2 regions of the Kineococcus rugosus genome follow, and region 2 is predicted to be linked to the other one. Evidence: predicted binding sites of a transcription regulator. Region 2 holds the regulator's gene; the other holds the start of a gene.

Region 1 (15,012 bases), on a different contig from region 2:
CACCGACGCCCGCCGCCGGGAGGTCCACACCGCCCGCTACGTCGCCACCGCCGAGGGGGTGCGGCGGACCGCGGGCCCGGACGTCGGGGCTCCCGCGGACGTCCGGGCCGACGTGCCGGTCGTCGGGTCGGGCACCCGGCTGTACCCCGACGTCCTGGGCGCCGAGCGCGGGCCCCTCGTCGTGGACGGCGGGGCGCTGGCGCAGCTGGCGGTGGACGCGCTCGCCGGGCGCGGGGGGCTGGGCCTGCTGCCGCCGGAGCCGCTGTACCTGCGGCGCCCGGACGCCACCGAGCCGGGGGCGCGCAAGCGCGTCACGGCCTAGCGGCGGCCCGTACCCTCGCGCGGGTGGAGCTGCGGGAGATGCGCTGGTGGGACCTGGCCGACGTGCACGCCCTGGAGGCGGACCTGTTCGACGCCACCGCGTGGTCCCCGGAGTCGTTCTGGGGTGAGCTGGCCCGCCCCAACCGGCGCTTCCTGGTCGCCGTGGAGGACGGGCGGGTCGTCGGGTACGGCGGGATCGCGGTCAACGGCGCCGAGGCCGACGTGCAGACCGTCGGCGTGGCCCGCGACCGGCAGGGCCGGGGGACGGGGCGGGAGCTGCTGCGGGCGCTGCGGGCCGAGGCGGTCGCGGCCGGGGCGAGGCACCTGCTGCTGGAGGTCCGCGCCGACAACGAGCCCGCGCAGCACCTGTACCGCAGCGAGGGGTTCGAGCAGATCGCCCGCCGCGCCCGGTACTACCAGCCCGACGACATCGACGCGCTGGTGCTGCGGGCGCGCCTCAGCTGACGGGGTCGACGACCAGCACGCTCTGCCTGCCCCGCACCCGGGTCAGCACGATCGTCGCCGGGCGGGACCCCTTGAGCGCGAGCTGCTTCCGCAGCTGGTCGGGGTCGACGGCCGTCCCGCGCTTCTTCACCGTCAGCGCGCCGACGTCCAGGGCCCGCAGCCGCGCGCGCAGCGCCTTCAGGCCGAACGGCGCGACCTCCAGGACCCGGAACGAGCGGGTGAAGCCCGACGTGGCCGCGTGGTCGGTCGTGACGTAGGCGATCGTCTCGTCGACCAGCCGGCCGCCGAGGTCGTGCGCAACGCGGCCCACGAGCCCGGCGCGGATGACGGCCCCGTCCGGTTCGTGCAGGTACTCCCCGACGTCCCCGACGGCCGCCACGGGCAGGTCGGTGTCGTCCAGCTCCAGGGCGGTGGAGCCCCGGACCACCCGGGCGCTGCGGCCGGTGCCGGGCCGGGCCAGCGGGCCGCACCACAGGGCGCACTCGACGACGTCGCCGTCCACGGACGTCCACTGCGCCTCGGCGCCGGGCGGCACGAGGTCGTGCGGCAGGCCGGGGGCGAGCTTGGCGCCGGTGGCCGGGACCCGCGCCGCGGTGGCCAGCACGAACGACAGGGGCGGGGAGGTGGCCTCGGGGTCGAAGACGCGCCGCCCGCCGGAGGTGCGCCGCGCCGGGTCGAACCAGGCGCCGTCGGTGGGCGCCAGCTCGTCGACGACCCCGCCGCGCACGTCCTCGCAGCGCACCGGCACCCCGAGGTTGTGGGCGGCGACGGCCGCGGTGACCGGGTCGGCGTCGACGGGCAGGACGTCCAGGCCGGCGTCGAGGAAGGCCAGGGAGTCGGCCCCGACGCCGCAGCCGAGGTCGGCGACCCGGGTCACGCCGGCGGCCGCGAACCGCCGGGCGTGCTCGGCGGCGACGACGGCGCGGGTGGCCTGCTCGGCGCCGGCCGCGGTGAGCAGCAGCTCGTGGGCGCGGGGGCCGAACTTCGCGGCGGCCCGTTCCCGCAGCCGCACCTGGGTGGTGGCCAGGGCGGCGAGCGCCGGGTCGTGCCCGGTGCGGCGCAGCCGGGCGGCGAGGGCGACGGGGTCCTCGGCGGCGGTGCCGGCCAGCTCGGCGAGCAGGGAACGGCCGGCGGGGGACCGCAGGGCCTGGACGTCCTCGGTGTTCACCCGGTGGATGCTGCCAGGAGGGCCCCGGACCTGGCACTCGCCGGTCGTGAGTGCTAACGTCGCGCGCAGCGTCGGTGGCACTCCTCACGGGGGAGTGCCAACGGGGCAGCGGCCGAACGGCACCCGCGACGACGTGCGTCCGCTCCCCACCCCACCGACCGTCCCGTACGCCACGTTCGCTGAAGCAGAAGGGGAGGGCCGCACCAGTGTCGGTCTCCATCACTCCGCTCGAGGACCGCATCGTCGTCAAGCCGCTCGACGCGGAGCAGACGACCGCTTCCGGTCTCGTCATCCCGGACACCGCCAAGGAGAAGCCCCAGGAGGGCGAGGTCCTGGCCGTGGGCCCGGGTCGCGTGGACGACAACGGCAACCGCGTGCCGGTCGACGTCGCCGTCGGCGACAAGGTCATCTACTCCAAGTACGGCGGCACCGAGGTGAAGTACGGCGGCGACGAGCTGCTGATCCTCTCGGCGCGCGACGTCCTCGCCAAGGTCGCCAAGTAAGCGGCACGAGGTCCTGACGCCCCGGGCGCCCGAACACCGGGTGCCCGGGGCGTCCCTCGTTCCGCCCCCAGTCCCGGGAAGGAAGAAGACATGGCCAAGCAGCTCTCGTTCGACGACAGCGCCCGCAAGTCCCTCGAGCGCGGTGTCGACGCCCTCGCCAACGCCGTCAAGGTGACCCTCGGCCCCAAGGGCCGCAACGTCGTCATCGACAAGAAGTGGGGTGCGCCGACGATCACGAACGACGGCGTCACCATCGCCCGCGAGGTCGAGCTCGAGGACCCGTACGAGAACCTCGGCGCCCAGCTCGCGAAGGAGGTCGCCACCAAGACGAACGACGTCGCCGGTGACGGCACCACCACCGCGACCGTCCTGGCCCAGGCCCTCGTCAAGGAAGGCCTGCGCAACGTCGCGGCCGGCGCGGCCCCCTCCGGCCTCAAGCGCGGCATCGACGCGGCCGTCGAGGCCGTCAACGACAAGCTCCTGTCGCTGGCCCGCGACGTCGACGGCAAGGGCGACATCGCCCACGTCGCGACGATCTCGGCCCAGGACTCCACCGTCGGCGAGCTGCTCGCCGACGCGTTCGACAAGGTCGGCAAGGACGGCGTCATCACGGTCGAGGAGTCCTCCACGACCGCCCTCGAGCTGGACTTCACCGAGGGGATGCAGTTCGACAAGGGCTACATCTCGCCGTACTTCGTGACCGACGCCGAGCGTCAGGAAGCGGTCCTCGAGGACGCGTACGTCCTGGTCCACCAGGGCAAGATCTCCACCGTCCAGGACCTGCTGCCGCTGCTGGAGAAGGTCCTCAAGGTCTCCAAGCCGCTGCTGATCATCGCCGAGGACGTCGACGGCGAGGCGCTGTCGACCCTGGTCGTGAACAAGATCCGCGGCACCTTCAACGCCGTCGCGGTGAAGGCCCCCGGCTTCGGCGACCGCCGCAAGGCGATCCTGCAGGACATCGCCACCCTCACCGGCGCGCAGGTCGTCGCCGAGGAGGTCGGCCTCAAGCTCGACCAGATCGACCTGGACGCGCTGGGCACCGCCCGCCGCATCACGGTCACCAAGGACGACACCACGATCGTCGACGGCGCCGGCTCGGCCGACGACATCGCCGGCCGCGTCGCCCAGATCAAGGCCGAGGTCGAGCGCACCGACTCCGACTGGGACCGCGAGAAGCTCCAGGAGCGCCTCGCGAAGCTGTCCGGCGGTGTCGTCGTCATCAAGGTCGGCGCGCACACCGAGGTCGAGCTCAAGGAGAAGAAGCACCGCATCGAGGACGCCGTCTCCGCGACGCGCGCCGCGATCGAGGAGGGCATCGTCGCCGGCGGCGGCTCGGCCCTGGTGCACGCCGTCTCCGTGCTCGAGGACAACCTGGGCAAGACCGGCGACGAGGCGACCGGTGTCGCCCTCGTCCGCAAGGCGGCCTCCGAGCCGCTGCGCTGGATCGCCGAGAACGCGGGCCTCGAGGGCTACGTCGTGGTCGAGAAGGTCCGCTCCCTGGAGCCGGGCAACGGCCTGAACGCCGCGACCGGCGAGTACGTCGACCTGCTGGCCGGCGGGGTCCTCGACCCGGTCAAGGTCACCCGTTCCGCGCTGCGCAACGCCGCGTCGATCGCGTCGATGGTCCTGACCACCGACACCCTCGTCGTGGACAAGAAGGAGGAGGAGCCCGCCGCCGCGGGCCACGGTCACGGCCACGGCCACTGACCTCCCCCACCGCACGACGAAGGGCCCGGTCCCCCCGAGGGGACCGGGCCCTTCCGTCGTCCGTGCACCGCACCACACCGCGCACGGGGTGGAGCGGGGGTCAGCTGGCGACGCGCATCCCGCGGCGGCGCTCGGTCGCGTAGATCGCCTCGCGGTCGTCCTCGGTCATGCCGCCCCACACGCCGTAGGGCTCGCGGACCTTCAGGGCGTGCTTGCGGCACATCTGCAGCACGGGGCAGCCGCCGCAGATGGCCTGCGCGGCGGCGTCGCGGTTGCGGCGGGCGGGCCCGCGCTCACCCTCGGGGTGGAAGAAGAGGTTCGGGTCCGCCTGGCGGCAGGACCCTTCGAGCTGCCACTCCCAGACGTCGGCGACGGGTCCGGGGAGGCGGGAGATCTCGGCCATGGTGCGCTCCTGGGGGAGGGGGGATCTTGCTGACTGGCTTGAAGCTACAACCGCGCCAGAAGTTGTTCAAGCCCCTGCGGGAAACTTGTTCACGATCTTCGGTGACCTCCGTCACCCCGTTCGCCGGTGGTCCGGCACCGCGCTGAACCGGAGGTGAACACCCCGTGGAGCGATCCGGTGGCCTGCTGCACCGTGTTCGCGCCCCGTTCGCGCCCCGTTCGCGGGACGGGGGACCGCGTCCCTGAACAAGGGTGAACAACCCCGACGCGGTGGGCGAGTGGCGTCCGGCGCAGGCGCTTGCCAGACTCGCCCCATGTCCACCGCCGCCGACCCCAGCTCCGCGGGGTCCGACGCGACGGGCGCGCCCGCGCCGCCCGCCCCGCGCATGACCCTCACGGTGGCCGCGGTCGCCCGCCGCCTCGGCGTCGCCCCGGCGACGCTGCGGACCTGGGACCGGCGCTACGGGCTCGGGCCCTCCGAGCACACCGCCGGTGCCCACCGGCGCTACTCCTCGGCCGACCTGGCCCGGCTGGTGGTCATGCGCCGGCTCACCCTCGAGGGCGTGGCCCCCGCCGAGGCGGCCCGCCTGGCCGCCACCACCGCCGTCGCCGACGGCGGGTTCGCCCTGGCCAGCGTCTCCACGATCCCCGCGGCCGTCATCGAGGCCGCCGTCACCGACGCCGCCGCCATCGCCGGGCCCGGCTCGGGGCTGCTGAACCCCGCCGCCCCCGGGGGCGGCCTGCCCACCGGCGACCCGCGCGCCGACGAGGTGCCCGCCGACGGGCCGCCCGCCGGGGAGCCGGGGGAGGGGACCCGGCCCGAGGACGGCGGGCCCGACGAGTCCGAGGACAGCGAGAGCCGCCCCGCCCGCGGCGCCCACCGCCGCGAGGACCCCGTCGACGAGGCCGCCGAGTGGGCCGTCACCAGCCTGGCCGACCGCTTCGCCGTCGAGATCCGCACCCGCGGGGTCGCCCGCGCCTGGGACGACGTCCTCGGGCCGGCCTCGGTCGCCCGCGACGCCGCCATGCACGCCGCCGTCGCGCGGGCCCTGTCGGCGCTGCCGACGGCCAACGGCGAGCGGTCGGTCCTGCTCGCCGGGACCGGCACGGTCGACGACCGCGACCGCACGCCCGTCCTGCTCGCCGCGGCCGCCGCGCTGGCCGAGTCCGGCACCGGCACCCGCAGCGTCGGCGACGGCGTCCCGCCGCGGATGCTCGCCGCCGCCGTGCGCCGGGTGCGGCCGCCGGCGCTGCTGCTGGTCGCCGAGCGCGACGGCGCGCCGGGGACCGGGGGGCGGGACGCGCTCGCCGACCTCGACGACGTCCTGCGGGTGCGGCCGGCGCCGCTGGTCGTCCTGCTGGGCGCCGCCTGGCCCCCGCACGCCGCGGCCGGCCGGCCCGACGTCGTCGTCGCGACCACCCTCGAGGCGGCCGTCGCGGCGTGCGCCGCCGCCGTCTCCGCCTGAGGTCTTCTACCAACCCCCTCTAGCACGTCGGGGGGCCATCGCGCCAGCGACCTGGAGGATCGCGCTCAGGTCGGGTCGGGTGCGTGCCGACAACTCCCTACGTGGCGCACCCGACGTGCGACTCAGCAGGGCCACGGACGGCCCCGCTCCACCCACACAGGGAAGAGGTTTGTGGTGGCAACGGTTCTGGTCTGCGATGACCTTCCGCTGGCCCGCGAAGCCATGCGCCGCATGGTGGCTGCTGTCCCGGGCGTCACCCGCGTCGTGGGTGCGAGCTCGGGCGAGGAGGCTCTGCAGCGTTGGCCGGTGGAACGGCCCTCGCTGGTGATCATGGATGTCCGGATGCCGGGCATCGGTGGCGTGGAGGCGGCCCGTCGGCTGCTCGCCCGTCACCCGGAGGCGAACGTCCTCATGGCCACGATGGCCGAGGACGGCGACGGAGTGGCCCGCGCGGTCGCGGCCGGCGCTCGCGGTTACCTCGTCAAGGACGTCTCGCGGGAGGAGCTCGCCACGGCGGTGCTCCAGGCGCTGCAGGACGTCAGCCGTCGTCGTGGCGGCAACCGCACGCGTGCGGTGCTCACGGGCCGGGCGCCCGTGCTCACCGAGCGCGAGCAGCAGGTGCTCGTCGGCATGAGCCGCGGGCGCAGCAACGCGGAGATCGGCCGGGAGCTGTTCCTGTCCGAGGACACGGTCAAGACGCACGCGCGTCGGCTGTTCCGCAAGCTCGAGGCCGCCGACCGCGCTCAGGCGGTGGCTGTGGGATTCCGCTGGGGTCTCGTACGGTAGGTGGGTGAGCCCCGGGGGCGACGAGCCGGTCGACGCACGCACCGTCGGCCGGCCCGACGCGGACAGCAGACGCGCCGACGTCGCGTCCGCCGTCGCGCCCGACGTCCCGCGGGTCGAGTTCACGCCCGGGCCGCAGGACGTCGAGGTCGTCACGACCGGGTCCGCCCTGGCCGGCGCGGTGCCCGGCGACCAGCCCGACGACCTGCCCGGTGACCAGCCCGACGACCAGCCCGACGGTGATCTCGAGGAGGACCCCCTGCGGACCGGTGCGGGCGGAGGTGTAACACCGGACGGTCCCGCGCCGATGAACAGCACGGATGCCGGGGGGCTCCAGGAACTGGCGGCTCGTGCCCTGACGGGGGAGCAGGGGGCCGTCGCCGACCTCCTGGCAGCGGTGCGCCGCCTCGTCCACCGTTACTGCCGGGCCAAGCTCGGGCGCCTGCCCGGAGCTGATCACGCCGCAGAGGATGCGGCACAGGAGGTCTGCATCGCCGTGCTGACGGCCCTGCCTCGCTACAAGGACACCGGGCGCCCGTTCGAGGCGTTCGTCTACCGCATCGCGGCCAACAAGGTCGCCGACGCGCAGCGTGCCTCCTACCGCGCACCCGTCCCGACGGACGACGTCCCCGACGCCGCCACCGCCGAACCCGGTCCCGAGCAGCTCGCGCTCGACGCCTTCGACGCCGAGACCGTGGGCCGGCTGCTGGACACCCTGCCGCCCAAGCTGCGGGAGATCATCACGCTGCGGGTGGGGGCCGGGATGTCCGCCGAGGAGACCGGCCGCGCCCTGGACATGACCGCCGGGGCCGTCCGCGTCGCCCAGCACCGCGCCATGCAGAAGCTGCGCAAGACCGCCCTCGCCGACGCCTCCCTGCAGGTGGCGCCGTGAGCACCGGGGACGACGGCTCGCGCGGCGGACGCCGCCGCGGCCACCTGCGCGGCGTCCGCGGCGACGCCACCAGCACCACCGGCACCACCACCGACGAGACGACGAGCGACCAGGCAGGGGGGGACGTGGACGTGGACGACAACTCCTTCTCCGTGCCCGACCTGCTGGCCACCGACGCCCTGCTGGACCGCCTCGGCCGGCACGAGGCCACCACCGGCGACCTGTCCGACGCCGTCGCCCGGCTGCTGGACTCCTACGCCCTGCACGCCGACCCCGAGACCGCCGGCGTGCGGCCCGTGGAGCTGCCCGACCTCGACGGCGCCGGCCTCGCGCCCGAGCACGTCCCCGCCCCGCGGGTCCTGCTGGCCCGGCGCCGCACCCTGCAGCGCCTGGGCCGCGGGACCGTCGCGGCCGCCGCGGTCCTGACGCTGCTCGGCGGGACGGCCGCCGCGGCCGCCACCGGCGTCGGCCCGCTGGGCGACCGCGACGGCCGGGTCGCAGCCTCCTTCGCCTCCCAGCTGCCCGGTTGGTTCCCCGACACCGTCTTCCAGGCCTTCGCCGGCACGCCCGCCGAGCGCGTCCAGCGCGAGCTGAGCCAGGTGCAGGCCCTCGCCCAGGCCGGCGACGACGAGTCCGCCTCGGCGCGGCTGAAGAACCTGCGGCGCCAGCTCGACGGCGCCGACGTCGACGCCGCCGTCGTGCAGCGGGTCGACGAGGCGCTCGCCGTCCTCGCGGCCGAGGGCGACCTGACCGGCGTGGCGCTCGACGCCCCCACCGGGTCGCCGACGGCCTCGCCGACCGGTTCGCCCACCGGCACCACCCTCGCCGACGTGGCGGTCGTCGCCACGCCCACGCCCGCGTGGGCGCCCACGCGGCAGGCCGAGCGCCCGACGGCGACGCCCAGCCCGTCCGCGACGGGCGGCGCCGACGGGACCGGGCCCACCGGCCCGACCGGGGCCGCCGGGTCCGCGACCCCGCCGCGGGCCACCGGCACGTCGCCGGCGGTGCCGGTCGTGCCCGTCGTCCCGAACGCCCCCGCCGGCGGCTCGGGCGACGCGCCCGCGGGCCCCTCGGCCCCCACGGGGCCCCCGCAGGCCCCCGGGTCCAGCGCACCCGCGGACACGCCCACGGCCCCGGCCACGGACGTCCCGACCCAGGAGCCGACCGGCACGCCGACCCAGGAGCCGACCGAGGTCCCGACGCAGGACCCGGACGTCACGCCCACCGACCCGGTCCCCAGCGCCGAGCCGACGACGGACCAGACCCCCGGCGCGACCCCGCCGGACCCGGGCGCCGCGACCGGCCCCGCGCCCGGCACCGACGAGCCGGCCGTCGCCACGCCCACGCTGCCCGCCGTGGTGGAACCGTCCCCCAGCGCCGGGCTCGTCCCGGTGCCCGGGACGGCCGACCCGGCCCCGTCCGGGACCGGGGTCCCGGACGCGTCCGACGAGGCCCCGGCCGGCTCGTAGACTCGTGGGGGTGAGCGCGCAGATCCCCGACGGACAAGCGTCCGAGAACGACCCCTTCGGCTTCGTGGGCCTGACCTACGACGACGTCCTGCTGCTGCCCGGTGAGTCCGACGTCATCCCCTCCGAGGTCGACACGTCGACCCGCGTGTCCAAGCGCATCAGCCTGCGGATCCCGCTGCTGAGCTCGGCGATGGACACCGTCACCGAGTCCCGGATGGCCATCGCGATGGCCCGTCAGGGTGGTCTCGGTGTGCTGCACCGCAACCTGTCCGCCGAGGAGCAGGCCAACCAGGTCGACCTCGTCAAGCGGTCGGAGTCGGGCATGGTCACCCAGCCCGTCACCACGACCCCCGACGCCACCCTCGCCGACGTGGACGCCCTGTGCGGGCGCTACCGCATCTCCGGCGTCCCCGTCGTCGACGCCGACGGCCGCCTCGTCGGCATCGTCACCAACCGCGACCTGCGGTTCGAGTCGGACTTCACCCGGCCCGTGCGCGAGGTCATGACCAAGGCCCCGCTGGTCACCGCGCCCGTCGGCGTCTCGACCGACGACGCGATGCAGCTGCTGCGCCAGCACAAGATCGAGAAGCTGCCGATCGTCGACGGCGGGGGCCGCCTCACCGGCCTGATCACCGTCAAGGACTACGTCAAGTCCGAGAAGTACCCGCTGGCCACCAAGGACGAGGACGGCCGGCTGCGGGTGGCCGCCGCGATCGGCATCTTCGAGGACGCCTGGAAGCGGGCCATGGGCCTGGTCGAGGCGGGCGTGGACGTGCTCGTCGTCGACATGGCGCACGGGCACTCCCAGGCCGTGCTGCAGATGATCTCCCGGCTCAAGGGCGACAGCGCGGCCGCGCACGTCGACGTCGTCGGCGGCAACGTCGCGACCCGCGCCGCGGCGCAGGCGCTCGTCGACGCCGGCGTGGACGGCATCAAGGTCGGGATCGGCCCGGGGTCGATCTGCACCACGCGCGTCGTCGCGGGCGTCGGCGTCCCGCAGGTCACCGCGATCCACGAGGCCTCCCGCGCCGCCAAGCCCGCCGGGGTCCCGGTCATCGGCGACGGCGGCCTGCAGTACTCCGGCGACATCGCCAAGGCCCTCGTGGCCGGCGCCGACACCGTGATGCTGGGGTCGCTGCTGGCCGGCTGCGACGAGAGCCCGGGCGACCTGGTCTTCATCAACGGCAAGCAGTTCAAGAGCTACCGCGGCATGGGCTCGCTGGGGGCCCAGCAGACCCGGCAGGGCGGGCGCTCCTTCTCCAAGGACCGCTACTTCCAGAACGACGTGGCCTCCGACGACCGCTTCGTGCCCGAGGGCGTCGAGGGCCAGGTGCCGTACCGCGGGCCGCTGGGCGCGGTCGCGCACCAGCTCGTCGGCGGGCTGCGCCAGTCGATGTTCTACGCCGGTGCGCGCTCCGTCCCCGAGCTGCAGGCCGGTGGCCGGTTCGTCCGCATCACCCCCGCGGGGCTGAAGGAGTCGCACCCGCACGACATCCAGATGACGGTCGAGGCGCCGAACTACAGCGGTCGCTGACCCGTCACCGGGCCGCCGCCGCGGCCCGCGCGTGATCGGCGCGCGGGCCGCAGCAGGTAGCCTGAGGCCGTGTCTGACATCGAGATCGGCCGCGGCAAGCGGGGGCGACGCGCCTACAGCTTCGACGACATCGCCGTCGTCCCCAGCCGGCGCACCCGCGACCCCGAAGACGTCTCCACGACGTGGCAGATCGACGCGTACCACTTCGACATCCCCGTGATGAGCGCGCCGATGGACTCCGTCGCCTCGCCCGCCACGGCCGTCGCGCTGGGCCGCCTCGGCGGCCTGGGCGTCCTCGACCTCGAGGGCCTGTGGACCCGGTACGAGGACCCCGAGCCGCTGCTGGCCGAGATCGCCGCGCTGGACCCGGCGGTGGCGACCCCGCGCATGCAGGAGATCTACGCCGAGCCGATCAAGCCCGAGCTCATCACCAGCCGCCTCGCCGAGGTCCGCGCCGCCGGCGTCACCGTCGCCGGTGCCCTCTCGCCGCAGCGCACGCAGGAGTTCTGGAAGGTCGTCGTCGACGCCGGCGTCGACCTGTTCGTCATCCGCGGCACCACGGTCTCGGCCGAGCACGTCTCCGGCCGCAGCGAGCCGCTGAACCTCAAGCGCTTCATCTACGAGCTCGACGTGCCCGTCGTCGTCGGCGGGGCGGCCGGGTACACCGCGGCCCTGCACCTGATGCGCACCGGCGCGGCCGGGGTCCTCGTCGGGTTCGGCGGGGGAGCGGCGCACACCACGCGCACCGCGCTGGGCATCCACGCCCCGATGGCCTCGGCCGTCGCCGACGTCGCCGCCGCCCGCCGCGACTACATGGACGAGTCCGGCGGCCGGTACGTGCACGTCATCGCCGACGGCGGGGTCGGCACGTCCGGCGACATCGTCAAGGCGATCGCCTGCGGCGCCGACGCCGTCATGCTCGGCGCCTCCCTGGCCCGCGCCACCGAGGCCCCCGGCCGCGGCTGGCACTGGGGCCCGGAGGCCCACCACGCGGTGCTGCCGCGCGGTGAGCGCGTCCGGGTCGGCACCAGCGCGCCGCTGGAGGAGATCCTCAACGGCCCCGGCCGCGTCGCGGACGGGACCACCAACCTCATGGGCGCGTTGCGGCGGTCGATGGCCACCACCGGGTACTCCGACCTCAAGGAGTTCCAGCGCATCGAGGTCGTCGTGTCCCCGTACCAGCCCGCCTGAGGAGCTCCGTGACCCAGCAGGACCCCACCACCCCCTGGACGCCCGACGCGATGGGCCCGCAGGAGGGGCGCACGGTGCTGGTGACCGGCGCGAACTCCGGCCTGGGGTTCCACGTGGCGACGGAGTTCGCCCGCCGCGGCGCGGACGTCCTGCTGGCCTGCCGCAACCCCGAGCGGGGCCGGGCCGCGGTGGCCCGCCTGACCGCCGAGGTCCGCGACTCCGGCGTCGACCCGCAGGTCGAGCTCGTCGCCCTCGACGTGGCCGACCTGGCCGGCGTCCGGCGCACCGCCTCCGAGGTGCTGCACCGCCGCTCCGGCCTCGACGTCCTCGTGAACAACGCGGGCGTCATGGTGCCGCCGTTCGGCCGGACGGTCGACGGGTTCGAGACGCAGGTCGGCACGAACCACCTGGGCCACTTCGCCCTCACGGGCCTGCTGCTGCCGGCGCTGCTGGCCGGCGGCGGGGGCCGCGTGGTGAGCGTGGCGAGCGTCGCCCACCGGTTCGGCCGGCTGAACCGGGAGAACTACCAGTCCGAGCGCAGCTACCAGAAGTGGCTGGCGTACGGGCAGTCGAAGCTGTCGAACCTGCTGTTCGCCTTCGAGCTGCAGCGCCGCGCCGCGGCCGTCGGCGCCCCGATCGTGTCCACGGCCGCGCACCCGGGCCTGTCCGACACGAACCTGTGGAAGATGACGCCGCTGGCCGGCAACCGGGTCGGCGAGGCGTTCGCGCAGGTCCTCGGCCGCGCCGTGGGCCAGCCCGCCGCGCAGGGCGCCTGGCCGCTGCTGCGCGCGGCCACCGACCCCGCCGCGGTGGGCGGGGAGTACTTCGGCCCCGGCGGGCGGCAGGAGTGGCGGGGCTTCCCCGTGCAGGTCCCCGCCAGCCCCTCCGCCTACGACACCGCCGACGCCGCGTGGCTGTGGGCGCGGTCGGCGGAGTGGACCGGCGTCGACTTCGCCGAGCTCACCGCCTGACGTCGCGCGCAGGGGCGACGGCGGCCGTCGCGGCCAGCAGCGCCCCGGCCGCCGCGACGACGGCGAAGCCCCACGCGGGGCCGTGGTGCTCGGCCAGCGCCCCGCCCGCGGACGCGCCGGTCGCGACCCCCAGCACGATGCCGGAGTTCAGCAGCGCCATCAGGAAGGCGCCCCGGCCCTGCGGGGCCAGCCGCGCCGCGAGCGTGTTCACCGTCACCAGCGCCGGCCCGACGAACAGCCCCAGGAACAGCACCGCCACCGCCAGCGCGCCCAGCCGGTCGGCGACCAGCGCCATCGCGCCCGCCCCGGCCAGCAGGCCCAGCCCGCACACCGCCCACCGCGCGCGCAGCGTGAACCGCGCCGGCAGCAGCACCAGGCACAGCGTCGTCACCGTCGACCCGATCGCCGACACCGCGTAGACCAGCGACCCCAGCGACGCCGACCCGACGGTCTCGGCCGCGGCCGTCACCCCCGTCTGGGTGGCGCCGAACACGGTGCCCAGGCACAGCATCCCCAGCACCGGCACCGCGACCGTCCACGGCACCCGGCCCGCCGCGCGGCGCTCGGCGCCCGGCAGCGGCGCGGTGTGCCGGTGGGTGCGGTGCAGCGCGAACGCCGAGACGAACACCGTCGTCAGCCCCGCGGACGTCAGCAGCGCCGCCGCCGGGCTGCCCAGCACCCCGACGGCCCCCACCAGCGCCGGGCCCAGGATGAACGTCGCCTCGTCGATCGTGCCCTCGGCCGCGAACGCCGTCGTCACGTCGTGCGGGTCCCGGGCCATCCGCAGCCACCGCGCCCGGGAGAACCCGCCGACCGAGGGCAGGGTGAACCCGACCCCGGCGGCCGCGGCCAGCACCACGGGGGTCCCGGCGGTCCCCAGCGCGGTGAACAGACCGGCCAGGGCCAGCAGGTGCAGCAGCACGACCGTCAGCAGGACCGTCCGCTGGCCGCGCCGGTCGGCGAACCAGCCGACGACGGGGACCCCGACGGCCTCCCCGACGGCCGCGGCGGCGCTCGCGAGCCCGCCCACGGCGACCGAGCCGCTGGCGGCGGTGACCAGGGCCAGGACGGCCAGCGGCACCATCGTGATGGGCAGCCGCCCCAGGGCGGTCAGCGGCAGGTAGGTGGGCCCGGCGATCTGCGGCAGCCGCGCGTAGCGGGACAGCAGGGTCGGGGCGGTGGTGGTGGTGCTCACGGGTAGGCTCCAGCGTCGCGGGTGCGCCTCCCCACCACTGACGCACCGGAGCCCTGAGAGTGAACTCCTCCCAGGTTACGCCTCGCCGTGCCAGCTGCGCCACAGGTGCGCGTAGGGACCACCCGCGTCGACCAGCTCGTGGTGGGTGCCGAGCTCGGTGATGCGGCCGCCCTCGACGACGGCGATCCGGTCGGCGTCGTGGGCGGTGTGCAGCCGGTGCGCGATGGCCACCGTCGTGCGGCCCTCCAGGACCGCGGCCAGCGACCGCTCCAGGTGCCGGGCCGCGTTCGGGTCCAGCAGCGACGTCGCCTCGTCCAGGACGAGGGTGTGCGGGTCGGCCAGCACGAGCCGGGCCAGCGCCACCTGCTGCGCCTGCGCCGCCGACAGCGCCAGCCCGTTCTCCCCGACGCCGGTGTCGAGCCCGTCGGGCAGCGCGCGCACCCAGTCGCGGGCGTCGACGGCCTCGAGCGCGTCGAGGACCTGCTCGTCGGAGGAGCCGGGGGCGGCGAGGGCGACGTTGTCGCGCAGCGAGGCCGCGAACACGTGCCGCTCCTGGGTGACCAGGGCGATGCGGGAGCGCAGCTCGTCCAGCGGCAGCCCGGTGACCTCGGCGCCGCCGACGCGCACCGAGCCGTCGCTGGGCGGGTTGATCCCGGCCAGCAGCCGCCCGAGGGTGGACTTCCCGGCGCCGGTGGGCCCCACGATCGCGAGCCGTTCGCCCGGTTCGAGGGACAGCGAGACGTCGTGCAGGACGGGCCGCCCGGCGGTGTAGGAGAACCCCACCCGGTCGGCGGAGATCTCGTCGGAGACGGGCTCGTCGGGGCGGGCGACCCGGTCGGGCTCGACCGCGGACAGCCCCACGACGCGGGCGAAGGAGGCCTGCCCGACCTGCAGCTCGTCCCACCAGGCGAGCAGCTCGTTGACGGGGCCGACGAGCTGGCGCAG
Region 2 (15,012 bases):
GCCAGGGCGACGAGGCCGTCGACGTGGGCGCGCTCGTGGCCGTGGCTGGAGTCCAGGCCGAAGCCGAGCAGCGCGTGCCGCGCCTCGATGCCCGCCTCCAGGGCGGGGGCGGCGTCGGAGCGGTAGTGCCGGTAGACGTCGCGGACCGCGGGGATGCCGTGCTCGCGGGCCAGGCCGTGCAGCCGCCGGGACAGGTGGTAGTCGAAGGGCCCGGTCATGTCGAGCATCGCGACGCTGACCATCTCCTCGCGGGAGTTCTGCCCCTCGGCGACCACCGCGTTGTCGACGGCGACCAGCTCGGCGACGTCGGGGGCCAGCCCGTGGGTCGCGCCGAACCCGACCTCCTCGCCGATGGTGACGAGGAACTGGGCGCTGACGGCCAGCGGCAGGTCGGCGTCGCGCAGCGCCTTGAGGGCGGTCAGGCAGGCGGCCAGCCCAGCCTTGTCGTCGAGGTGGCGGGACTTCACGTACCCGTGGCGGGTCAGCTGCGGGGCGGCGTCGAGCGCGACGTAGTCGCCGACCTCGACGCCGAGGGCGCGGACGTCGGCCGCGGACGCGACGGGTTCGTCGATGCGGACCTCGACGTAGGGCCAGCCCACGCCCTGGGTGTCGATCTCGTCGCCGAAGGTGTGCCCGCTGCTCTTCAGCGGCAGGACCGTCCCGGTGTACGTGCGGTCGTGGTCGTCGGTGAAGATCGTGACGTGGGCGCCCTCGGAGAACCGGGCGCTGTGGCTGCCGACGGGCACGACCTCGAGGCGGCCGGACGCCTTCACCTGCTTGACCATCAGCCCGATCGTGTCGGCGTGCACGACGACGGCCCGGCGCACCTTCTCCGAGCGGCCCCTCAGGGTGGCCCGCAGGATGCCGCGGCGGGTCAGGTCGAACGGCAGGCCGAGGGCCGCGACGTGGTCGCCGACGGCCTGCATGACGGCGTCGGTGCGCCCCGAGGGGCTGGGGATGCGCAGCATCTCCATGAGCGTGCTCGTGAGGTACTCGACGTCGATCGGGACGTCCACGGGGACGGGTGCGGGCTGGGGGTTCGGGTTCGCGCTCATCACCGGCGATGCTGCCAGGGAACGCGGGAGGATGTCCCGGTGGACCTCACGGACGTGCTCGACGACCTGTACGGCTCCCCGCCGGCGGAGTTCACCGCGACCCGGGACGCCTACGCCCGGCAGGCCCGGGACGCCGGCGAGCGCGACCTCGCCGCCCGCATCGGCGGCCTGCGCCGGCCGCTGGTCCCGGCGTGGGCGGTGAACCTGCTGCGGCGCGAGCGCGCCGGGGACGTCGAGCGGCTGCTGGAGCTCGGCGCGGCCATGCGGGAGGCGACGGCGTCGCTGGCCGGGCCGGAGCTGCGCGCGCTGAGCGTGCAGCAGCACCAGGTCCTGGAGGCCCTGCGGGTGCAGGCGGGCCGGCTGACCCGCGACGCCGGGGTGCGGTTGTCCCCCGAGGCCGGGGAGAAGGTGGTGGCCACGCTGCGCGCCGGGATGAGCGACCCCGCGGCCGCGGACGCCGTGCGGTCCGGGACCCTGGTGCGGCCGCTGGAGGCCACCGGGTTCGGCGGCGTGGACCTCGAGGGGGCCACCGCCGTCGACGCGCCCCCGGCCCCGCGCCGGCCCCCCGCCCGGCGCGCCCCGGCCCCCCGCGACGAGCTGACGGCGCGGCGGGAGGAGAAGGCCGCCCGGGCGGCCGAGCGCGAGCGCGCCGAGGCCGAGCGCCGCGAGCGGGAGCGGGCCGAGCTGGCGGCCGCGGTGGAGGCGGCGCGGGAAGAGCTGCGCGAGGCCCGCGACGAGGCGGCCTCCACGTCCGGGGACCTGGCGTCGGCGCAGCGCCGGCACCGGGACCTGACGCGGCGCCGCGACGACCTGCGGGCCCGGCTCGACGCCGTCACCGGGCAGCTGGCGGCCGCCGGGGAGGACCTGCGCGGGGCCGAGCGCGCCGCGCACGCCGCCGGGGAGCGGGTGGGGGCCGCCGAGCGGGAGCTGGAGCACCTGCGCTCCCGCGCGGGCGACTGACCCCCGGGGGGGATCAGCGCTGGTCGCGGGGGCAGGCGTAGGCCGTGCGGCCGGCCAGCGTCCACGTCCGCACCGGCTCCCCGCAGCGCCGGCAGGTGGGCCGCTTGTAGACCCACCGCTCGTCCGGGGCGCCCGGGTCGGACACGACCTGCCCCGCGTCCACCCCCAGCCGCAGGTGCCGCACCGCGAGGTCCCACAGCGTCGCCGCCTCGTCCGGCCCGGCGCGGCGGGCGGGGTCGAGGCCGGCGAGGAACAGCAGCTCGGCGCGCCAGGCGTTGCCGATGCCCGCCCACACGGACTGGTCCAGCAGCGCGGCGCCGACGGCCGACCGGGACCGCCCCAGCCGCCGCGCCGCCTCGTCCCGGCCCGCCTCCCCGACCCGCAGCGGGTCCGGTCCCAGCGTCGCCAGCAGCGCCTCCCGGCCCGCCGCGTCCAGCGCCTCGCACCGGCTGGGCGCGATGAGGGAGAACGCCTCCCGCTCCCCCGCCAGCCGCAGGCGCGTCCCGGCCCGCGGCGCCAGCCCGAGGTCGGCGGTCCGCAGGTAGACGCCCTTCATCCCCAGGTGGACGTGCACGTCGGGGGCGTCCTCGAAGGAGTACAGCAGGTGCTTGCCGTACGCCTGGACGTCCAGCAGCCGGTGCCCGTCGAACGGGCGCGTCTCGAACCGGCCCTGCGGGCTCGTCACGGACAGCACCTGCCCCGCCAGCGCCTCGCGCTGGTCGCGGGCGTGGCGGTGCAGGGAGTGCGCCTCGGGCACCTAGACCTGCGTGCGGGTCTCGGGGAACAGCAGGTCCAGGAACCGCTGCGCCGTCGGGCGCGGGGAGTGGTTGGCCAGGCCGGGCCGCTCGTTGGCCTCGATGACGACGTGCTCGGGACCGGACACGTCCGGCACCAGGAGGTCCAGGCCCGTCACCGGGATCCCCAGGGCCCGGCTGGCCGCGACGGCCGCGTCGACGAGGTCGGGGTGCAGGTCGTCGGTGACGTCGTCGATCGTCCCGCCGGTGTGCAGGTTCGCGGTGCGGCGCACCTCCAGCCGCTGCCCGCGCGGCAGCACGTCGCCCAGGCCGAACCCGGCGTCGGCCACGACGGCCTCGGTCGTCGCGTCCAGCGGGATGCTCGACTCCCCGCCGGTGGCGGCCTCGCGGCGGCGGCTCTGCTTGGTGACCAGGGTGCGGATGTCGTCGGCACCGGTCCCGATGACGGCGGCCGGGCGGCGCACCGCGGCGGCGACGACCTCGTGGTCGATGACGACGATCCGCAGGTCCTGCCCGGGCACGAGCTCCTCGACGAGGACGTCGGGGCAGTGCGCGGCGGCCTCGGCGACCGCCGCGCGCAGCGCGTCGCCGCCGCCGACCCCGACGGTGATCCCCTTGCCCTGCTCCCCCCGCGCCGGTTTCACCACCACGGGGCCGGTCTCGGCGACCAGGCGCTCGCAGGCGGCCAGGCCCTCGGTGTCGCGCAACGGGTCCGGGGCCAGTTCCACCGCGCGCGGCACCCGCACCCCGCGCGCGGCCAGCAGCCGCCGCGTCACCCGCTTGTCGTCGCAGCGGCTCATCGCGACCGCGTTGGTGAGCTCGGACAGCGATTCGCGCGTCAGCAGCGACCGGCCCGCGTACGTCAGCCGCATCTCCCCGCTGAGGGCGTCGGTGACCTCCACCCGCACCCCGCGCCGCAGGGCCTCGTCGGCGATGATCCGCGCGTACGGGTTGAGGTCGGCCAGCCCCTCGGGCTGGGGGGAGAACAGCGGCCGGTTGATGGGGTTCTTCCGCTTGACCACGACGGGCGCCGCGGGCCGGAAACCCAGCCGCCGGTACAGCGCGATCGCGCCGTGGTTGTCGTGCATCACCGACAGGTCCAGGATGGCCCGGCCCCGGGCCACGTACCGCTCGGCCAGCACCCGCACCAGGGCCTCGCCCACCCCGCGCGGGGCGGCCTGCGGGTCCGCGGCCAGGCACCACAGGCTCGCGCCCTGGTCGGGGTCGCCGAAGGCCAGGACGTGGTCGACACCGGTGACGGTGCCGACGATCTCGCGGGTGCGGGTGTCCTCGGCGACGAGGTAGGTGAAGGTGCGGGTCCGGTGGTTGGCCCACATGACGTCGACGTCGGAGGTGACCATCCCGCACGCGGCGTAGATGCGGTTCACCTCGTCCAGCTCGTCGCGGTCGCGGACCATCCGGACGAAGACGTCGGGGTTGCGGTCGCGCGGAGCCCGGTAGCGGGCCAGCGGCAGCCGGAACGTGATCGAGGGGTCCAGGAACAGCTCGTGCGGGGCCATCCCCACCAGGACCTGCGGTTCGCGGACGTACATCGCGATGTCCCGCTCGCCGGTCTCCTCCGCGCGCAGGGCGTCGACGATGGCGGACTGGTCGGTGAACGTCTGGCCGAACACCAGCCGGCCCCACCCCATGTCCAGGACCACGTCGTCGTTCATGTCGTCGGTGAACCACTGCGGGGGCCGCTGCCACGTCCGGCTGGAGATGGTGGGCGCGTCCAGCGCCCGGTGGCGCAGCCCGGCCAGCGTGCTGCGGCGCTTCGTGCTCGAGGTCATCGTGAACCCCCGCTCAGGCGATCCCGTGCTGCTGCAACCACATCTCCAGCAGACCCAGCTGCCACAGCTTGTTGCCCCGCAGCGGGGTGAGTTCCCCGTTGGGGTCGGCGAGCAGCCCGTCCACGTACCCGGGGCGGAACAGCGCGCGCTCGCGCGCCGCCCGGCTGGACAGGGCGTCCTTGACCAGGCCGAGGACCTTCCCCTCCAGGTGCGTGATGGCCGGCACCGGGAAGTACCCCTTGGGCCGGTCGATGACCTCGCGCGGGATCACCCGGTAGCCGACCTGCTTGAGGATCCCCTTGCCGCCGTTCGCCAGCTGGAGCTCCGGCGGGACCGCCGCGGCGAGCTCGACGAGCTCGTGGTCCAGGAACGGGACGCGCGCCTCCAGCCCCCACGCCATCGACGTGTTGTCGACCCGCTTGACGGGGTCGTCGACGAGCATGACCTCGGTGTCCAGGCGCAGGGCGGCGTCGACGGCGGTGTCGGCGCCGGGGCGGGCGAAGTGCTCGCGCACGAACTCGCGCGAGACGTCGGTGGCCGTCAGCCACTGCGGGTTCAGCACCTGCCCCACCTGCGCGTGGTCGCGGTCGAAGAACGCGGCGGCGTAGGCGTCGACGCCCTGCGCGGGCGTCAGGCCCGTCAGCGGCGGGTACCAGTGGTACCCGCCGAACACCTCGTCGGCGCCCTGCCCGGACTGCACGACCTTGATGCTCTGCGAGACCTGCTGGCAGAGCAGGTCGAACGCGACGACGTCGTGGCTGACCATGGGTTCGCTCATGGCGCCCACGGCGTGCCCGAGGGCGCCGACGAGCTCGTCGCCGGTGACGCGGATGCGGTGGTGGTTCGTGCCGAACCGCTCGGCGATGACGTCGGAGTAGGCGAACTCGTCGCCCTCGCGGCCCCCGACGGACTCGAAGCCGATCGAGTACGTCGCCAGGTCGGTCTGCCCCTGCTCGGCGAGCAGGGCGGTGATGAGGCTGGAGTCCAGCCCCCCGGACAGCAGGACGCCCACGGGCACGTCGGCGACGGTGCGGCGCTTCACCGCCGTCCGCAGGGACTCCAGGACGGCGTCCTCCCAGTCCCGCTCGCTGAACCCGGCGAACTCCTCGCGCCGCACGTGGTCCGGCGACCAGTACCGGTGCTCCCTGGACGTCCCGTCGGCCTCGACCACCCGGACCGTCGCGGGCGGCAGCTTGCGGACGCCCGTCAGGACGGTGTGCGGGGCGGGCACGACGGCGTGCCACGTCAGGTAGTGGTGCAGCGCGACCGGGTCGATCGTCGTGTCGACGTCGCCCGCGGCCAGCAGCGCCGGCAGGCTGGAGGCGAACCGCAGCCGGCCCGGCGTCTCGGCCAGGTACAGCGGCTTGATCCCGAGGCGGTCGCGCATGAGGACGACCCGGCCGGTGTCGCGCTCGTGGACGACGACGGCGAACATGCCGATGAGGTGGTCCACGACGTCGGTGCCCCACCGGTGGTAGCCCTTGACGATGACCTCGGTGTCGGAGGTCGACACGAACCGGTAGCCGTACCCGATGAGCTCCTCGCGCAGCTGCGGGTAGTTGTAGACGCAGCCGTTGAACACGGCGGTCAGCCCCAGCTCGGGGTCGGTCATCGGCTGGGCGCCGCACGCGGACAGGTCGATGATCGACAGCCGCCGGTGCCCGAACGCGACCGGGCCCTGCGCCCAGACCCCCTCGCCGTCGGGTCCGCGGGGGGCGAGCGTCTGCGACATCCGCTGGACCGCCGCGACGTCCGCCGCGCGCCCGTCGAACCTGACCTCACCGCACAGACCGCACATGGCGGTACATGCAACCGCAGGATCAGCCCGGCGGCCAGGTGAAGTCGCGCCCGCCGAGCACGTGGCCGTGCACGTGGAAGACCGACTGCCCCACCGCGGTGCCGGTGTTGAACACCAGCCGGTACTCCCCGCCGCAGCGCTCGTCGGCGATGCGCTGGGCGACCTCGACGAGCCGGGCCAGGGTGGCCGGGGCCGCCGCCGCGAGCTCGGCGACGTTCTCGTACCGCTCGCGCGGGATGACCAGGACGTGGGTGGGGGCCTGCGGGGCGATGTCCTCGAAGGCGACGACCAGGTCGTCGGAGTGGACGATCGTGGCCGGCACGTCCCCGGCCACGATCTTGAGGAACAGGTCGTCGGGGGCGCGTTCGACGCGGGAGACCTCGGCCATGCCCCGCACGCTACCGGGGCGCGGGGCGCGGCGGACGGACCGCGAAGATCTCCGGGTCGGGTGTCAACCGTGACCCCGCGCGGCACGTCTACGGGGTGTGAGGGTGGTGGAGGAGCTCGTGGTCGGCGCTGACGACCCCCGCTCGTGGTCGGCCGACGAGGCCGTCGGCGCGTTGTACGCGGCGCACTGGCAGCGGTTCGTCGCGCTCGCGACGTCCCTGCTGGGCGGGTCCGCGAGCGCCGAGGAGGTCGTCGCCGACGCCTTCGTCACCCTGCACCGGCGGTGGGGGGGTCTGGCGGACAAGGGGTCCGCGGTCGCCTACCTGCGCACGAGCGTGGTGAACGGGGCGCGCGACGTCCTGCGGCACCGCGTGGTGGCCGACCGCCGCCGCCCGCTGCCCGACCCGGCGCCGGAGGGCCCCGAGGAGCACGCGGTGCGGGCCAGCGAGCACCGCACGGTGCTGGCGGCCCTGGAGGCGCTGCCGGCGCGGCAGCGGGAGGTCCTGGTGCTGCGGTACCAGGGGGAGATGTCCGAGCAGGACATCGCCGACGCCCTCGGCATCAGCCGGGGTGCGGTCAAGACGCACGCGCACCGCGGGTTGTCCGCGCTGCGCGAGGTGATGAGCCGCGAGGTGAACCCGTGAACGACCAGACCCCGCTGGGTCCGCTGCCGGACCCGGACGGTGACGACGACCTGAGCCCCACCGCGCGGCAGCTGCGCGACGCCCTGGCCGCACGGGCGGCCGGGGTGCGGCCGACCGACCGTCTCGAGGAGATCCGCGTGAGCAGCCGAGCCCGCCGTCGTCGTACCCGCGCGTGGGCGGCGGTGGCCGGGGTCGCCGCCACCGTCGTCGTGGGCGGCGGGGCGTACGCCGTGACCCAGCGCGACGGGGGCGAGGTGCGGGTCGTGGCGGCCTCCTCGTCGTCGGAGACGTCCGTGGCCCCCGCGTCGTCCGCCCCGGCGCCCTCCTCGCCCCCGGAGGTCACGCAGGTCCCGGCGGCGCCGCGGTCGAGCGGGGCCCCGGCGCCGGCGACGTCCGCGCCGCAGCCGAGGGCCACCGGGTCGACGGCCGCGGCGCAGCCGTTGCCGTCGGGCGCGGCCTCGGTCCCGGTGTACTGGCTCGGCGGGCAGCCGGCGAAGCTGTTCCGCGAGTACGTGGCGGCCGGCGACGGGCCCGACGACGCGACGAACGCGCTGCGGGCCATGCTCTCCGGCGAGCCGAGCGACCCGGACTACTCCAGCCCCTGGTCGGCGGACCCCTCGGCCCGGGTGACCGCCACCGGCGGGCGGCTGGTCGTGGACCTGTCCGCGGCCGCGGCGGCGGGGTCCACCCCGGACCCGGCGGCGGCGGTGCAGCAACTGGTCCACACCGTGACGGCGGCGGCGGGGTCGACCGACCCGGTGGTGGTCCGCGTCGACGGCGCGACCGGCCCGACGCTGTTCGGGACGCCGGTCGCGCCGGAGCTGACCCGCGCGCCGCAGGCCGACGTGCAGGCCCCGGCGTGGATCACGCGGGTCGTGCCCGGGGCGGGGTCGGTGACGGTCGAGGGCGTCGGCACGGCCTTCGAGGGCACCCTGCTGTGCACGCTCACCGACGCGGCGGGCACCGAGGTGGCGCGGGACGCGGTGCAGGCGGGGGCGAACGGGACGTTCGGGGAGTTCTCGTTCACCGCGCAGGTGCCGGCGGGGACGTACACCGTGGCGGTGTTCGCCCCCGACGAGTCCGGCGGTGAGGGCACCCCGGCCGTGGGCGACACCAAGGACGTCACGGTGCGTTGACCCCCGGGCCTGAGCCGTCACCCGGACGGCTCAGGTCCGCACCCCCGGCTGCCGATCCTTCTAGAGCACCACCGCCCCGGAGCCCCGGGGCGGGGTGCCACGGATCCAACCAGGGTCGGGAGGCGCACGCGATGACGACGACGACGGGCCGGGAGCGACGAGCCCCCGTGCGGCCCACCGGGCAGGAGCGGACCTTCTCCGCCGACGAGCTGATCGTGTCCAAGACCGACCCGCGCGGGATCATCACCTACGCCAACGACGTCTTCCTGCGCGTCGGCGCCTTCGAGCGCCACGAGGTGATCGGGCAGCCGCACAACCTCATCCGGCACCCCGACATGCCCAAGGCCGTCTTCAAGCTGCTGTGGGACACCGTCTCCAGCGGCCGGGAGCTGTTCGCCTACGTGAACAACCTCGCCGCCGACGGCGCGAACTACTGGGTCCTGGCCCACATCACCCCCAGCCTGGACCGCTCCGGGCGGATCGTCGGGTACCACTCCAACCGCCGTCGGCCGCACCCGGAGGGGGTGCGCGCCGCGAGCGCGCTCTACGACCGGCTGCTGGCCGAGGAGCGCCGCCACAGCGGCGGCCGGGCGGCCGTGGAGGCCTCCAGCGCCCTGCTGGCGCAGCTGCTCGCCGAGCGCGGCGTCTCCTACGAGGAGTTCGTCTGGTCCATCGTCCCCGAGGAGGTCTGATCGTGAAGCTGTTCAGCGGTCGCGGCGGGCCGTCGCCCGCCGACGAGGTGGCCCTGTACCGCGAGCTGGTCCGCCAGGTCGCCGACGTCTGCGACCAGGCCGCCGCCGGTGACCTCGAGGCCCGCGTCGCCGGGGTGCCGGGGTCGGAGGCGGTGCCGGAGCTGGCGCGGCTGGCGAACTCGGTCAACCGGTCCCTGGACGTCTCCGACGCCTTCGTGCGCGAGGCCGGGGAGGTCCTCACCGCCGCCGCCGAGGGGCGGTTCCACCGCCGGCTGCTGCTGGGGGGCCTGGGCGGGGCGTTCCGCCACTCGGCCACCGCCATCAACTCCGGGCGCACCACGATGCAGGCGGGCAGCGCCGCCGTCGAGGGGGCCCGCACGACCCGCCTGGCCCTGGCCGACGAGTTCGAGACCGGGGTGCTCGGCGTGTCCGAGCAGCTGGCCACCGCCTCCACCGAGCTCAGCGCGTCCGCGCAGGGCCTGGCGACCGCGGCCGGCGCGGCCAGCGAGGAGGCCGACCAGGCGGCGCTGACCATGCAGGCGCTCACCGAGGCCTCCCGCGAGATCCAGCAGGTCGTCTCGGTCATCAACGCGATCGCGGACCAGACGCGGCTGCTGGCGCTGAACGCGACGATCGAGGCGGCCCGCGCCGGGGAGGCCGGCAAGGGCTTCGCCGTCGTCGCCGCCGAGGTCAAGGAGCTGGCCGACCAGTCCGGGCGCGCCACCGAGCAGGTCAGCCAGCGCGTGGACAGCATCCGCCAGAACGCCCAGGACGCCGTGCGCGCCATCACCGGGATCGGCAGCACGATCGGGGAGATGAACGGCCTCGTCGACGGGGTCCGCACCGCCGTCGACGGGTCCGCGTCCTGGGCCTCGGCGCAGGACACCACCGGCCTGTCGCAGCTGGCCGAGGAGCTGCGCAGCCAGATCAGCGGCTTCCTGGCGGGGATGCGCGGCTGAGCCGGGCGCCGGTCAGCGCCCGGACAACCGGTCCCGCAGCTTCGAGAACACCCCCTGGTGGGTCTCGGACAGCTTCCCGGACGGGCGCACCTCGCCGCGCAGCTCGGCGAGCCGGCGCAGCAGCTCCTCCTGCTCCTCGTCGAGGTCGCGGGGGGTCACGACCTCCAGGGTGACCAGGAGGTCGCCGCGGCCCTGGGCGCGCAGGTGCTCGGCGCCCTTCTGCTTGAGGGTGACGACCTCACCGGCCTGCGCCCCGGGGCGGACGTCGACCTCCTCGGCGCCGTCGAGGGTCTCCAGCGGGATCGTCGCGCCGAGCGCGGCCGCCGTCATGGGCACCTGCAGGGTGCACAGCAGGTCGTCCCCGGAGCGGGAGAACACCGGGTGCGGGCGTTCGTGGATCTCGACGTAGAGGTCACCGGGCGGGCCGCCGGCGGTGCCGACCTCGCCCTGGGAGGCGAGCTGGATCCGGGTGCCGGTGTCGACGCCGGCGGGGATGCGGATGGTCATCGGGCGGCGGGCGCGGACGCGGCCCTCCCCGGAGCACTCCAGGCACGGCGAGGGCAGGACGGTGCCGAAGCCGCGGCAGGTGGGGCACGCCTGCGTCGTCATGACCTGGCCCAGCAGCGAGCGCACGACCCGCTGCACCGAGCCCTGCCCGTGGCAGATGTCGCACGTCGCCGGGCTCGTGCCGGGCTGGCAGCAGGACCCCTTGCAGGTGGGGCACAGGATCGCGGTGTCGACCTGGATGGACCGCTCGCCGCCGAAGGCGGCCTCGGCGAGGTCGACGTCGACGCGGATGAGCGCGTCCTGACCGCGCTGGGTGCGGCTGGCGGGCCCGCCGCCGCGGCCGCCGCCGCCCTGGCCGAAGAAGGCGTCCATGATGTCGGAGAACCCGAACCCGGCGCCGAACCCGCCGCCGGGGCCGCCGACCCCGGCGCCGCCGCGGTCGTAGGCGGAGCGCTTCTCGGGGTTGGACAGCGTCTCGTAGGCCTGGGAGACCTCCTTGAACTGCTCCCCCGCCTCGGGGTTCACGTCGGGGTGCAACTTGCGCGCGAGCTTGCGGTACGCGCGCTTGATGTCCTCCGTGGAGGCGTCCTTGGAGACGCCGAGGACGTCGTAGTAGTCGCTCACGAGGTGGGGTCTCTCCTGTCGGTTCTGGGCACTGCGAAGATCACTGCGCGAGGATCCGCGAGACGTAGCGTGACACCGCACGCACCGCGGCCATCGTCGTCGGGTAGTCCATCCTGGTCGGGCCGAGGACGCCGAGCCGGGCCACGACCGCCTGGCTGCCGTACCCGCTGGTCACCACGGAGGTGCCGTCCAGGCCCAGGTGCAGGTTCTCCGCACCGATCCGGACGGTGAGGCCGCCGCGGTCGCCGTCCTCCTCCTCGGCGAGCTCCTGCACCAGCCGCAGCAGCACGACGTGCTCCTCCAGGGCCTCCAGGACGTTGCCGAGGGAGGTGGACAGGTCGGCGCCCTTGACGAGGTTCGCGGTGCCGGCGATGACCACGCGCTCCTCCAGGGAGGCGCTGAGGCAGTCCCCCAGCGCCGCGGCGACCTCGGCGGCGACCGCCATGTCCGGCTGCGGGGTCTGCTGGACCAGGTCGGTCAGCCCCTCGCGGGCCTCGCGCAGCCGCTTGCCGCCGACGGCGGCGTTGATCCGCGTGCGCAGGGTCGCCAGCGCGACGGCCAGGTCGTCGGCGTCGGTGGCCGAGCGGATGTCCAGGACGCGCTGCTCGACGCGGCCGGAGTCGGTGATGAGGACCAGCAGCGCGCTGCGGCCGCCGACGCCGACGAGCTCGACGTGGCGGACGGTCGCCCGGCTCAGCGAGGGGTACTGCACGACGGCGGCCTGCCGGGTGATCTGGGCCAGCAGCCGGACGGTGCGGTCGACGACGTCGTCGAGGTCGTCGGCGCCGTGCAGGAACGTCTCGATGGCGCGCTTCTCGGCCGCCGACATCGGCTTGACGTTGGCGAGGCGGTCCACGAACAGGCGGTAGCCCTTGTCGGTGGGGATGCGCCCGGCGCTGGTGTGGGGCTGGGTGATGTAGCCCTCGTCCTCCAGCACGGCCATGTCGTTGCGGATGGTGGCGGGCGAGACGCCGAGGGCGTGGCGCTCCACGAGGGTCTTGGAGCCGACGGGCTCGTGGCTGGAGACGTAGTCCTCGACGATGGCCCGCAACACCGCGAGCCTGCGGTCGTCGCTCATCCGTCCCTCCCTGCTCCGGCAGCCGGTGCTGCGCCCCCCGCGCGTCTGGCACTCCACGCGCGCGAGTGCCAAGTCTAGGCGCTCGGGCACCGGTCGCGCCTCCCCCGCCGGCCGCCCGGGCCTGGTTAGCGTTCCCCCGTGACCCGCTACGACGACCGGTACGGCGCCGACGTGCTCTCGGCCGACCCGCACGCCCGCAGCCGCCCGAAGCCCACCCACCGCGACGAGCCCGCCGTGCGCGGCCTGGTCGTGGAGGACGTCGACACCGGCTGGGTCGGCGCGGTCGTGCGGGTGGAGAAGAGCGGCGGGGTGCACGTCGTCGTCCTGGAGGACGCCAGGGGCCGCACCCGCACGTTCCCGCTGGGGCCGGGGTTCTGGGTGGACGGGCAGCCGGTGCGGCTCGTGGCGCCGCGGGCCGCGGGCCCGGCCCGGCCCACCCGCACCGCCAGCGGGTCGGTGGCCGTCGCCGGCGCCCCCGCCCGCACCGCGCGCGCCTCGCGCCTGCTCGTGGAGGGCCGCCACGACGCCGAGCTCGTCGAGAAGGTGTGGGGCGACGACCTGCGCGTCGAGGGCGTCGTGGTGGAGATGCTCGACGGCGTCGACGACCTCGACGCCGCGATCCGCTCCTTCGGGCCCGGGCCGGGGCGGCGCATCGGCGTCCTCGTCGACCACCTCGTGCCGGGGTCGAAGGAGTCGCGGATCGTCGCGGGTGTCGCGCGCAGCCCGCACGTCCTGGTGGTGGGGCACCCGTTCGTCGACGTGTGGCAGTCGGTCCGCCCGCAGCGGCTGGGCTGGACGGCGTGGCCGACGATCCCGCGCGGGCGGGACTGGAAGCACGGGATCCTCGCCGAGCTGGGCTGGCCGCACGCCACCCAGGCCGACGTCGCACACGGCTGGAAGCGCATCCTGGGGACGGTGCGCACGTACGCCGACCTGGAGCCGGCGCTGCTGGGCCGGGTGGAGGAACTCGTCGACTTCGTGACCGCCGACCTGGCGGACCGCTGAGGGAACGGTCAGGATCGGAGTCGTGACCCAGCCCCCGATGCCGCCGCAGCAGCCCTACGCCCCGGTCCCGATGTCGCCGTCGGACGAACGGATGTGGGGGATGTTCGGGCACCTGTCCGCGATCGCCGCGAGCTTCCTGACCCTGCCGTTCCTGGGGCCGCTGATCCTGTTCCTGGTCTTCAAGGACCGCAGCGGGTTCGTGCGCGGGCACACGGCCGAGGCGCTGAACATGACGATCTCGCTGATCGTCTACGAGGTGGTGCTGTTCGTCGTCTGCTCGGTCCTGGCGCTGTTCACCTTCGGGCTGTCGTACGGCCTCATGGTGGTGCCCGGCATCGTCGCGCTGGTCTTCGCGATCCTCGCGGCGGTCGCGGCGAACCAGGGCCGCGCCTACCGCTACCCGCTGATCTTCCGGCTGGTGCGCTGAGGCGCGGGCGGTCTCAGGCGCTCACCGCGCGCAGGTCCCCGGTGGGGTCGACCCCCAGGGGGACCAGCGCGACGGTGCTGACCCCGGCCCGGGCGTAGTCGTCCAGCCGGGACCGCACATGCGCCACCGGGCCCACCAGGCTCGTCGCCTCCACCAGGCCCGCCGGGACGGCCTGCACGGCGTCGTCCTTGCGCCCGGCGAGGTAGAGGTCCTGCACGGCGTCGACGGCGTCGGCGAACCCGAGGCGGCGGCCGAGGTCGGCGTAGAAGTTCTGCTCCCGCGAGCCCATGCCGCCGACGTACAGGGCGATGAGCCGGCGCACCGGCAGCTCCGCGCGGGCACGCTCCTCCCCCGTCGCGCCCGTCAGCACGAACGGCACCGAGGCCGTCACCTCGAACCCCTGCACCGGCCGGGTGCGGCGCGCGAACCCGGCGCGCAGCCGGTCGAACGACTCCGCGCAGTTCTCCGGGACCAGGAACGAGGGCAGCCAGCCGTCGGCGATCTCCCCGGCCAGCTCCACGTTGCGCGGGCCCACGGCGGCCAGGTGGATCGGCAGGTCGGGCCGCGGGGCGGGCTGCATGAGCTTGAGGGGCACGCCCGGGCCGCCGGGCAGCGGCAGCCGCAGGTGGGTGCCCTCGAACCGCGAGTCCTCGCGGGCCAGCAGCCGGCGGACCACCGCGACGTACTCGCGGGTCCGGGCCAGGGGGTGGGCGAAGGGCTGGCCGTACCAGCCCTCGGCGACCTGCGGGCCCGAGACGCCCAGCCCGAGCCGGAACCGGCCCCCGGACAGCCCGTCGAGGGTGGCCGCCGTCATGGCCGTGGAGGCCGCGGCCCGCGCGGGGACCTGCAGGACGGCCGAGCCGAGCCCGATGCGGGTGGTCCGCCCGGCGAGCCAGCCCAGGACGCTCACGGCGTCGGTGCCGTACGCCTCGGCGACCCAGGCGGAGGCGAACCCGGCGTCCTCGGCGGCGCGGGTCAGCTCCAGGGCCCGGGCCGCGGCGGGCCCGACGGGTCCGGTGAGGTAGCCCAGGCTCAGTCCGAGGTCCATCCCCGCACGCTACGGGACGGCCGCGCGGGCCCTTGCCGCCACCGGGCCCCCGGGGCATCCTGTGCCCCGTCCGTGCGGTTCCCGTGAGGGCGCACCCGGACCCCACCCCCGACCACCGCGGTCGACGACGCGAAGGACCCACCG

Evidence for each region. Region 2 encodes HrcA, which represses chaperone genes, less so after heat shock. Its sites were predicted from a motif close to GNTNGCACTCGGNNNNNCCGAGTGCNANC; they were not measured.
Region 1: groES (co-chaperone GroES) is a predicted target of HrcA. The motif match lies at 1,984-2,012, and genes of this name have one in related genera.

Annotation. Positions count from the first base shown of each region.
Region 1 is NZ_JBJLSJ010000014.1:65,272-80,283, reverse strand. It holds gene tsaB (tRNA (adenosine(37)-N6)-threonylcarbamoyltransferase complex dimerization subunit type 1 TsaB) at 1-322, shown strand, start outside; gene rimI (ribosomal protein S18-alanine N-acetyltransferase) at 346-786, shown strand; gene ACRYM6_RS10105 (class I SAM-dependent methyltransferase) at 779-1,954, opposite strand; gene groES (co-chaperone GroES) at 2,161-2,457, shown strand; gene groL (chaperonin GroEL) at 2,548-4,164, shown strand; gene ACRYM6_RS10090 (WhiB family transcriptional regulator) at 4,265-4,567, opposite strand; gene ACRYM6_RS10085 (MerR family transcriptional regulator) at 4,953-6,032, shown strand; gene ACRYM6_RS10080 (response regulator transcription factor) at 6,207-6,818, shown strand; gene shbA (RNA polymerase sigma factor ShbA) at 6,823-7,707, shown strand; gene ACRYM6_RS10070 (hypothetical protein) at 7,704-9,176, shown strand; gene guaB (IMP dehydrogenase) at 9,187-10,710, shown strand; gene ACRYM6_RS10060 (GuaB3 family IMP dehydrogenase-related protein) at 10,780-11,901, shown strand; gene ACRYM6_RS10055 (oxidoreductase) at 11,910-12,872, shown strand; gene ACRYM6_RS10050 (MFS transporter) at 12,862-14,067, opposite strand; gene ACRYM6_RS10045 (ABC transporter ATP-binding protein) at 14,143-15,012, opposite strand, start outside.
Region 2 is NZ_JBJLSJ010000003.1:50,457-65,468, forward strand. It holds gene ACRYM6_RS02300 (osmoprotectant NAGGN system M42 family peptidase) at 1-1,055, opposite strand, end outside; gene ACRYM6_RS02305 (hypothetical protein) at 1,095-2,015, shown strand; gene ACRYM6_RS02310 (DNA-formamidopyrimidine glycosylase family protein) at 2,029-2,772, opposite strand; gene ngg (N-acetylglutaminylglutamine synthetase) at 2,773-4,563, opposite strand; gene ACRYM6_RS02320 (N-acetylglutaminylglutamine amidotransferase) at 4,577-6,361, opposite strand; gene ACRYM6_RS02325 (HIT domain-containing protein) at 6,384-6,749, opposite strand; gene ACRYM6_RS02330 (RNA polymerase sigma factor) at 6,856-7,392, shown strand; gene ACRYM6_RS02335 (Gmad2 immunoglobulin-like domain-containing protein) at 7,389-8,528, shown strand; gene ACRYM6_RS02340 (PAS domain-containing protein) at 8,660-9,220, shown strand; gene ACRYM6_RS02345 (methyl-accepting chemotaxis protein) at 9,562-10,179, shown strand; gene dnaJ (molecular chaperone DnaJ) at 10,192-11,310, opposite strand; gene hrcA (heat-inducible transcriptional repressor HrcA) at 11,351-12,388, opposite strand; gene ACRYM6_RS02360 (DUF3097 domain-containing protein) at 12,527-13,393, shown strand; gene ACRYM6_RS02365 (DUF4870 domain-containing protein) at 13,416-13,820, shown strand; gene ACRYM6_RS02370 (LLM class F420-dependent oxidoreductase) at 13,834-14,868, opposite strand; gene ACRYM6_RS02375 (cutinase family protein) at 15,012-15,012, shown strand, end outside.